DNA from 4 places in the Arthrobacter sp. MOO21 genome. Region 4 is predicted to be linked to each of the others. Evidence: predicted binding sites of a transcription regulator. Region 4 holds the regulator's gene; each other region holds the start of a gene.
What was found. The regulator LexA, encoded in region 4, represses DNA repair genes until DNA is damaged. The targets are predictions, from matches to a motif close to TCGAACANNTGTTCGA.
Positions count from the first base shown of each region.

Region 1 (2,195 bases), 1.4 Mb from region 4:
CGTTCCAACGAAGCACCGTGGACGATGGCCGGACAGGGCGGTCCGGGGTCAGGGAAGGACGGTGGCTGTTTCCACGGAGAGGAGCCGGCTGTAGTTCAGGCACATGCTCAGGCTCTCGTTCGCGGCCACGCGGGTGCCCCCGACCGATATGCGGCTTCCCGCGGGCAGCGGCGGGCCGGCGGGCATGACCAGTGTTTCGCCGTCGAACCGGGTTCCTTCGGGGAAGATCAGCGTGTAGTCGTCACCGCCCTCCGCCTGAAGGACAACGCAGCCGGCGCCGTCGTTGCCCAAGGTTCCACTGAGCCGGGCCGGCACACGCGGGGCTGACCACTGTCCCGAATGGACGATGGCCTTCTGGCCGCCGCTTTGGAGCAGCGTGGCGGGTACCTCCTGCCGTTCCGGAACCAGCCTGAACGCGTACCTGCCCTCCGCGCCCTCGCCGGGGCTCATGATGAACTCCACCCCCTGGGCGGCGAGCGCCACCTGGGTCTTGAAGACGTGCCCATCGCAGGGAACCTGCACCGGGGCGAGGACCTCGGCCCCGGCGTCGCTGGCGAGCGACAGTTGGGTGTCCGCGGGCCCGTCGCAGGTGAAGTGCACGTCATAGCTGCCCGGCTGTGCGGCAAAACCGAAGCTGACGGTGGTGTTGGAGCTGGTGGAACCGGCGAACTGGCCGGGCACGGCGGGTTGTAGCTGTTGTGCGGACCAGTTCCGCATCTCTTCCAACTCCAATTCCCGCGGATCCGCGCCGGGCGCCTTGGAGTTTCCCGTGACGGGCGGCGGGGCCGTGCCGCCCTCCGTCCGGGGCGTGCCCACGCCCTCAGGCGGGCCGCTGTACCCGCACCCGGTCAAGGCACTGAGCAGCACTGCCGGAACCAACCAGGACTTAACGAACCGCATCCGCTTTCCCCCAAAGCTGAAGTGGTCCCAGCCTAGCCCTTGGATGCCCCGTCCGCCTCGGCGTGCCTGTATCCATTTCGTGGCTGGCCCGGGGTCCCCGTTGTCAGCGCACGGAGCTACACTGAACTTATCGAACATATTTTCGAATAAAGGTGTGTTGTGGGCGTTATTATCGGTCCCCGCGTGATAGATGCGGGCGCCTCGTTGTTCTCGGTGCTGATCTCCCCGGTGGCTGTCGCGGCAGGGTTTCCCTCCCCCGCACAGGACTACTTCGACGGCCGGATCGACCTGAACGCGCACCTCATCAAGGACATCACCAGCACCTACGTGGTGAGGGTGACCGGAAGTTCCATGGAAGGCGCCGGAATCAGCGACGGTGATGAGCTGATCGTGAACCGGGCACTGGAACCCAAGGACGGTTCGGTGGTGGTTGCGGTCCTCGACGGCGAGCTGACGGTCAAACGCCTGCGGATCACGCCCACCGGCGTCATCCTGCAGGCGGAGAACCCGAAGTATCCGGACATCCGGGTCGCCGCACTGTCCGAGCTGACCATCTGGGGCGTCGCCACCAGGTGCCTGCACCATGTGTGAGTGCCGCTAATGGCCAGGCCTGCCATCATGCGGCAGATGCCGCAGATCGCCCATGTGGACGTCAACTGCTTCTACGCCTCCGCGGAGCGTGCGTTCGATCCGTCCCTGGAGGGCCGGCCACTGGTGGTGCTGTCCAACAACGATGGCTGCGCCGTGACCCGGTCCCCGGAGGCCAAAGCGCTTGGCATTGCCACGGGCGAGCCCTGGTTCAAGCTCGCGCCCCGGGCCAAGGAGTGGGGGCTGGTGGCCAGGTCCAGCAACTACGAGCTGTACGGCGACATCAGTGCCCGGGTAATGGAACTGCTGGGCAGGTACTCGGCGTGGCTGGAGGTTTACAGCATCGATGAGGCGTTCCTGGGCGTCAAAGGTGAACCGGACCAGCTGCTGGCCCTGGGGCGCAGGATGAAGGATGCCGTCCGGCGCAGCGTGGGGGTGCCGGTCTGCGTGGGAATCGCCCCCACCAAGACCCTCGCCAAGCTCTGCAACAAATGGGCCAAGAACAATGCCGCGTTCGGCGGCGTCTGCCTCTGGGACTGCGTCCCGCCTGAGGCGCGGGACGGGCTGATGGCCCGGCTGCCCGTGGCCGAGATCTGGGGCATCGCCGGCCGGCTCTCCAAACGCCTGAACGGCATAGGCATCTTCACCGTGCTGGACCTTGTCCGCGCCGACCCGGTAGCGATCAGGGACAAGTTCTCCGTGGTGCT
Region 1 is NZ_CM170671.2:1,465,520-1,467,714, forward strand. Features, by position in the region: gene AC2JAJ_RS06790 (hypothetical protein) at 49-900, opposite strand; gene AC2JAJ_RS06795 (LexA family protein) at 1,060-1,491, shown strand; gene AC2JAJ_RS06800 (Y-family DNA polymerase) at 1,501-2,195, shown strand, end outside.
Region 1: a site for LexA is predicted at 1,031-1,046, ahead of AC2JAJ_RS06795 (LexA family protein). Genes of this name have one in related genera too.

Region 2 (2,195 bases), 770 kb from region 4:
GCATCTGGTCCGCGGTCTTCAGCCACCCCTGGCCGGTTGGCTGCAGGAGGGGCTCCACTGCCAGTTCCGGCAGGGACTTCAGGGTCCTTGCCGAGTCCAGGACGTCGGCAGTGGGCGCGCCGTCAGCCGCACAGTACCTCACGGCGTTGGTGAGGATCGCCGGCACATGGTGTTCCTCGGCGAGCCTCAGCATGCGGACTGCATGGGAAGTGCTGAAGGGTGATCCCGGTGCGCTGAGCTGCGAGACGATTTCGGCCACTATGGTCCCGCGTGGCATGGCGTCCAGCCATTGCTTGAACAGGGTCCTGGGCCGCAGGTACCTCCGGCCTCCCATGGCACGGCCGACGTCGGAATCAGGTCCCAGCAGGACAGCCAGCACCGGCTTGAGGGTGTGGGGGTCAAGGGTGCGGGATGCCAGTTCGGCGCGGGTGACTGCTGCCGGCACCGCTCCCCCGGCTTTTCCAGAGGTCCTGGCATGGGCATCGGACACCAGCCTGCAGAGGGCCCGGTACCCCGCGCCGTTGTTGTGCCCGCGGGCCAGCACCACCACCCGGCCTGCCACTTGGGTGCGGTGGTCGCCGTCGTCGTCAAAGACCGCAAGGTCCACCCCCACAATGGGGTCGATGCCCGCGGCCATGCATGCCTTGAGGTGCTTGATGGTGCCGTAGAGTCCGTCGCGGTCGGTGCAGGCTAGCGCCGTGGCACCGTCAGCGGCCGCTGCTGCTGCCAGCTCCTCCGGCCAGGAGACCCCATAGTGGGCGCTGAAGGCAGTGGAAACGTGAAGATGGGTGAAGCTCATGCTGTTCTGGTCAGGCAGTTCTGGGGCGCAGGCCGTCATGGATCCGCAGCAGCCGCCAGCGGCCACTGCGGATATGGCGCGTGAGGTCAAGGGTGAGGGGTTCATCAGCTGTAGCGGCGGAAGCCGGCAGCACCTGGACCCGCCAGATTTCGTGGTCCACCACTCCCGGACCGCCACCCAGGGGCGCCCGGGTGTCTTCCACCCACCATTGGCGCCGTTCATACCAGCGCAGGGGTTCGGCGCAGACCGTATAGTCCACCCCTGCCCAGGTAAGGGATTCCGGCTGCCCGGCGGCAGAACACACCACATCAACGGACTCGCTGAACATGCCCATGTGCACCTCCCCGGACGTACTCTTGCCGAACCTTCTATTCGAAGATGTGTTCGAATTGAATCAGTCTACGCCGGGCTGGAGGTTAAACCTAGGCAGGGGTGGACGGACCGTCCGCCAGGGAGCAGGATGATGGCATGGATACCGATGAAGCACTCCTGAAGCAGGCAAGCATCAAAACCCAGGACTCCACCCTTGTGGCCACGTTTGACATCGACGGGACAATTCCCGGCTCCGGCGCCTACGTGGTGGGGTTGATGGGGGCTGCACCGGACTATTCGTCGCAACGGCGACTATGCATCGAGTTCATGAACGGGAAGGCGATCGCCTGCTACTCGTTCAACCGGGACCAGGGAATCGAGGAAGACTACGATCTTTCAGGCGTGACCCATTCCGGTTCCACCATCACGGGCAGCTTTCCCCGGTCAGCCCTGAACGGACTCGGCAAGGGACATGTTCTGTCTGCCTTCAGCGAGGCCGACGGCCGGGAGTTCCAGCACGGAGTCCCGGTGGAGGAAGCGCTGTAGCCTCAGCTGCTTTCCTTGTGGATCCGCATTTCAAGTTCGATGAAAGCGGAGATCATGGCCCGGTAGGTCGATTCAACGATGTCCGGGTCGATGTCCTTTTTCTCCGCAGCTGACCGGACATTCTCGATGATCCGCTCCACGCGTCCGGGCGCCCGCACTTCGGCGTCGTCGCCCTTGAGCGTCCCGGCAATCCGGATCAGCCGTTCGCGGCGTGCGATGAGGGTGACAATCTGCTCGTCCACCTCGTCCACGGCGATCCGAACGGCAGCGAGCTGTTCCCTGTCGGCCCGGGCATCCCTATCGTTTCCTTGAATTGTCGCCATCATCTGACACTATCGAAGCATGGAGCCCAGAGTCGACTTTATCTCCCTCGGCGTCCGCAGCGTTTCCCGCTCGCGGGCCTTCTATGTTGACGGCCTTGGCTGGCCGGTGCACCGCGAAGTAGCCGATGAAGTCCTGTTCATCCAGGTGAACCATGGCCTGGTGCTGTCGCTGTGGGACGTGCGCCAGATGCGGGCCGAGGCCGGGGTCAGCCCGC
Region 2 is NZ_CM170671.2:3,701,827-3,704,021, reverse strand. Features, by position in the region: partial or broken gene AC2JAJ_RS17285 (DNA polymerase III subunit alpha) at 1-799, opposite strand, end outside; gene AC2JAJ_RS17280 (DUF6504 family protein) at 810-1,133, opposite strand; gene AC2JAJ_RS17275 (hypothetical protein) at 1,268-1,657, shown strand; gene AC2JAJ_RS17270 (chorismate mutase) at 1,660-1,983, opposite strand; gene AC2JAJ_RS17265 (VOC family protein) at 2,000-2,195, shown strand, end outside.
Region 2: a site for LexA is predicted at 1,172-1,187, ahead of AC2JAJ_RS17280 (DUF6504 family protein). Genes of this name have one in related genera too.

Region 3 (2,195 bases), 1.8 Mb from region 4:
CTGCGGCCATGCTCCGCACCTGCTCCGGGCTGAGCGGCGAGGTGACCAGGTCCTGTTCAAAGATCTCGATGCCGTCGAAGCCCGCGATGGCGCAGGCCTGCATCTTTTCCTTCAGGGTGCCGGACAGGCAGACGGTGGCGATTCCGGTGCGCATCAGGCGGCCACCTCCTCGGCGGCGACGAGCTCCAGGAAGTGGCTGCGCATGCGGTCCGGGTCGGCGTCCAGGCCGGTGAAAATGCGGAAGGCGTCGGCGGCCTGGCCCACAGCCATCCGGCCGCCGTCCAGGACGTCGCAGCCCTTGGCGCGGGCGCCGCGGACCAGCTCGGTCTCGATGGGGCGGTAGACGATGTCGGCCACCCAGTGCCGGGACTCGAGCAAGTCCAGGTCCAGCGGAACGCCCGGGTGGGCAGCCATGCCCACCGGGGTGCAGTGCACCAGACCGTCGGCGAGGGGCATCAGCTGCGGCAGCTCCGCCGTCGTGCCCGCTGTTACGGTGCGGTCCGGGAACAAGCCGGCCAGTTCGGCGGCCCGCGCCGCCGCCCGTGCGGGGTCCATGTCGACCAGGTCCAGGCGGCGGACGCCGGCGGTGAGCAGGGCGTAGGCGACGGCGGACCCCGCGCCGCCGGCGCCGAGCTGCACCACGCGGCCCAGGTCCGCCCCGGGCAGGCCGGATGCCAGGGCGGCGGCGAAGCCGGAGAAGTCGGTGTTGTGGCCGATGAAGCGGCCCTCCCGGATGACCACCGTGTTGACGGCACCCAGGCGGCGGGCGTCGGCGGAGATTTCGTCCAGGTGCTCCAGGACCAGCTGCTTGCAGGGGTGGGTGATGTTGAGCCCGTTGAAGCCCAGGGTGCGTGCGCTCTGCAGGATGCTGCCCACGGCGTCGCCCCCTAGTCCCAGTTCCAGCAGGTCGATGGGGCGGTAAAGGTAGCGCAGGCCCTGCACGTCACCTTCCCGTTCGTGCATGGGCGGCGTGAGCGACGGCGTGACGCCGTCTCCAACCAGTCCCACGAGGTAGGACTCAGTTCGAATACTCATCCGTGCAGCTCCTTTGGTAACGGCACCGGGAGCCCGAATTGCGGAAGGCGTGCCGGTGATAGGGATTACAGTACAGCAAATGTTCACTTCTCGCACTAGTGTTCTAGATGCGAACATAATATTTTGCGCGGCATCTGTTGCTAGCCGCGCTGCGGCAGGCGGGCGGCCAGTTCGGCGGCGGCCTCCTGGAGGACCGGGACGTGGGCCTCGAGCTCCTCCAGGCCCATGCGGAAGACGGGGACGGCAGTCGCAAGCGACGCAAAGGCATGGCCCTGGCTGTTGAGCACGGGCACCGCCACCGCACGCATGCCCGCCTCGTTCTCCTCGTCCATGACGGCGTACCCGCGTCGGCGCACTTCCTCGATCTCCGCCCGGAAGGCGCCGCGGTCCGTGATCGACTTCTCGGCCAGGCGTTCCAGTGGAAGCTCATTCAGCAGGCGCTCCCGTTCCTCATCCTCGGCGAACGCCACCAGGGCTTTGCCGACGGCGGTGGTGGACAGGGAGCCCAGGTGGCCGGGGTCGCTGGTCACTCGGAAGGTCTGGGGGCCATCCACCTTACTGACGGTCAGGTGGTGCAGACCGTCGCGGACACTGAGGATGGTGGCCTCGCCGGTCTGCTCGGTGACCCTGCGCAGGATGGGCATGGCGGTTCCGGCGAAACCATGATGGTTGGACACCCGCTGGCCCAGCTGGAAGACCCGCAGGCCCAGGTGGTACCGGCGGCCGTCGGGCTCGTAGTCGACGAAGCCGTCGCGGGTCAGCGACCCGAGCAACCGGTACGTGGTGCTGAACGGCAGTTCCGCCCGGCGGGAGATCTCCGCGGCACTGGCGCCGCGCGGCTCGTCGCCCAGGAGGACCAGCAGGCCCAGGGCCTTGCCCACCATGTCCGTACGCTCGGCGGGACGTGCGCCCACCTTGGCTTCCGGGGGCATGGCGTTCACGGGCTCTGCGGCGGCGGGGGCAGCAACAGCGGATTCTTCATTGGCCGCTGTGGTTTGGTTCACACTCATGGTTCGATATTGCCACAATGTGAGAGCTATTTCTAGATCGTGATTATTTTCTTGACAGGTGACTGCCCTCACAGTCATAGTTTCTTTATCGCGCAAGTAGCTCCCACCATGTGGCTACTGACGCCGGGTCTCTTCCGGACTCCAGCCGCA
Region 3 is NZ_CM170671.2:1,814,456-1,816,650, reverse strand. Features, by position in the region: gene AC2JAJ_RS08390 (bifunctional sugar phosphate isomerase/epimerase/4-hydroxyphenylpyruvate dioxygenase family protein) at 1-154, opposite strand, end outside; gene AC2JAJ_RS08385 (shikimate dehydrogenase) at 154-1,035, opposite strand; gene AC2JAJ_RS08380 (IclR family transcriptional regulator) at 1,176-2,045, opposite strand.
Region 3: a site for LexA is predicted at 1,126-1,141, ahead of AC2JAJ_RS08385 (shikimate dehydrogenase). Genes of this name have one in related genera too.

Region 4 (2,195 bases):
AGAGGCCGGACAAGGATAACAGGAGCACAGCCAGGAGCATGGCCGGGATGCCGATCAGGACGAGCCTGCCGCGGCGGGTCAGTCGAATCCGGCCGGACGGCGCCTGACTGACGCGGCGTGCTGGTTCGCGGCGGGACAGCAGTTGCTGCACCGGGAACTGCCGCGGACGGGAAACCTGGGGAAGAGATAAAGCTGACATGAACTTAGCCCTCCTGGACCAATACTGTGCTGCAACCAAACCGGCCGGGCACCGGCGGAGGTACCGCCTTCCGCACCCGCCGCGGCCATCCCTTCTGAAGATCACCCCGGATCTGGTTTTCCGGTGCCATCTTCGAACGGGTAGACGCGGACTAGAACACATGTTCGAACTTTGCTGGTTCAGTTTTAGCACTTATCAACGAACAATGTCGAGACTCGCTAGAACAAATGTTTGAAAAAGCGATGTGGCTGGCCTAGCTTTGAGAACAAAGAACAACCACCAGGAAAGTTGACCAGCAGGGTCTGACAATGACGGTGGGGATCCTTCCGGCAGCGCTGTTGGACAGCACGGTGCGGGAGGTCCGGTGGCAACCGAAAGGCATTGGCGTTTATGGCAGCAGCAGCCGCCGGAGGCAGGACGGCCCCGCAGCACAAGAGGAGCGCCAAGGGCCTGACACCACGGCAGAAGAAGATCCTCGAAACGATCCAGCGCTCAGTCAATGAGAACGGATATCCGCCCTCAATGCGCGAGATCGGGGATACGGTGGGCCTCGCAAGCCTTTCGAGTGTGACCCACCAGCTTTCACAGCTGGAAAAGCTCGGCTACCTCCGCAGGGACCCGAAACGGCCCCGCGCCATGGAAGTGCTGATGCCCCTCACCCTGGACCGTGGCGCAGCCAAGGCCGAGGGTACGCCGTCGCTGCACGCACCCGGTGCAGGAGCCACCGTAACGGAGCTGCCCACAGCGCTGGATACCGCCATGGTTCCGCTGGTGGGCCGCATTGCGGCCGGCGGTCCCATCCTGGCGGACCAGGTGATTGAAGATGTCATGCCGCTCCCCCGCCAGCTCGTCGGCCAGGGTGAGCTCTTCATGCTCAAGGTGGCCGGTGATTCGATGGTGGATGCGGCCATTTGCGACGGCGACTGGGTGGTGGTCCGGCGCCAGGCTGACGCCGCCAACGGTGACATCGTCGCTGCGCTGCTGGATGACGAGGCCACGGTCAAGACGTTCCGGCAGCGCGATGGCCACACCTGGCTGCTCCCGCAGAACACGCAGTACGAGCCCATCCTGGGCGACCACGCCACCATCATGGGCAAAGTGGTCTCCGTCCTGCGCTCACTGTGATCCGCCGTACCCGCTGATCCGCTGTACCCGTCCTAGGCGGAGGCTTCGGCCCCCAGCCGGCTGAGGGCCGCCAAAGCCTTGCTGCGGTCCGTGGTGGACCAGAACGGCGGCAGGGCAGCCCGCAGGAATCCGGCATAGCGTTCGGTGGCCAGGCGGGAATCCAGGACAGCCACCACGCCTTTGTCCCCCGTTGACCTGATGAGCCGGCCGGCCCCTGCGCGAGGCGGATCGCTGCATGGGTTGCTGAGACGGACATGAAACCGTTGCCCCCGGCCTGTGCCACGGCCCGTGAACGTGCCGTCATCAGGGGGTCATCCGGGCGCGGGAACGGAATCCGGTCGATCACCACCAGCCGGCACGACCCGCCGGGAACATCCACCCCCTGCCACAGCGACATGGTTCCGAACAGGCAGGTGTCAGGTTCGTCCGCGAACTGCTTGACCAGCGCGGTCATGGTGGACTCACCCTGGCAGAGGATCTTCACGCCGACCTTGGCGCGGAGGGCATCCGCGGCCTCCTCCGCCGCGCGGCGGGACGAAAACAGGCACAGCGCTCCCCCGCCGGAGGCCTTGATGAGTGCTTCCAGTTCGGCCAGCGCTTCGGGCGAAACACCGCGCCCGGGTTTGGGCAGGTGCCCGGCCACATAGAGGATCCCCTGCCGCGGGTAGTCGAAGGGCGAGCCAACATCCACCCCGGTCCAGCTGGGTGCGCCCTCGCCAATCAGGCCCAGGCCGCCCGCGGCCGGTTCAAACGCGGAACCGATGGCCAACGTAGCGGACGTCAGCACGACCGTGTGCCCGGCGAAGAGCCCTTCGCGCAGCCTTCCGGCGACGGAGAGCGGGGCGATGTTGATCAGTACCGGCGCGCTCTC
Region 4 is NZ_CM170671.2:43,254-45,448, forward strand. Features, by position in the region: gene AC2JAJ_RS00205 (LysM peptidoglycan-binding domain-containing protein) at 1-199, opposite strand, end outside; gene lexA (transcriptional repressor LexA) at 590-1,324, shown strand; partial or broken gene AC2JAJ_RS00215 (ATP-dependent DNA helicase) at 1,357-2,195, opposite strand, start outside.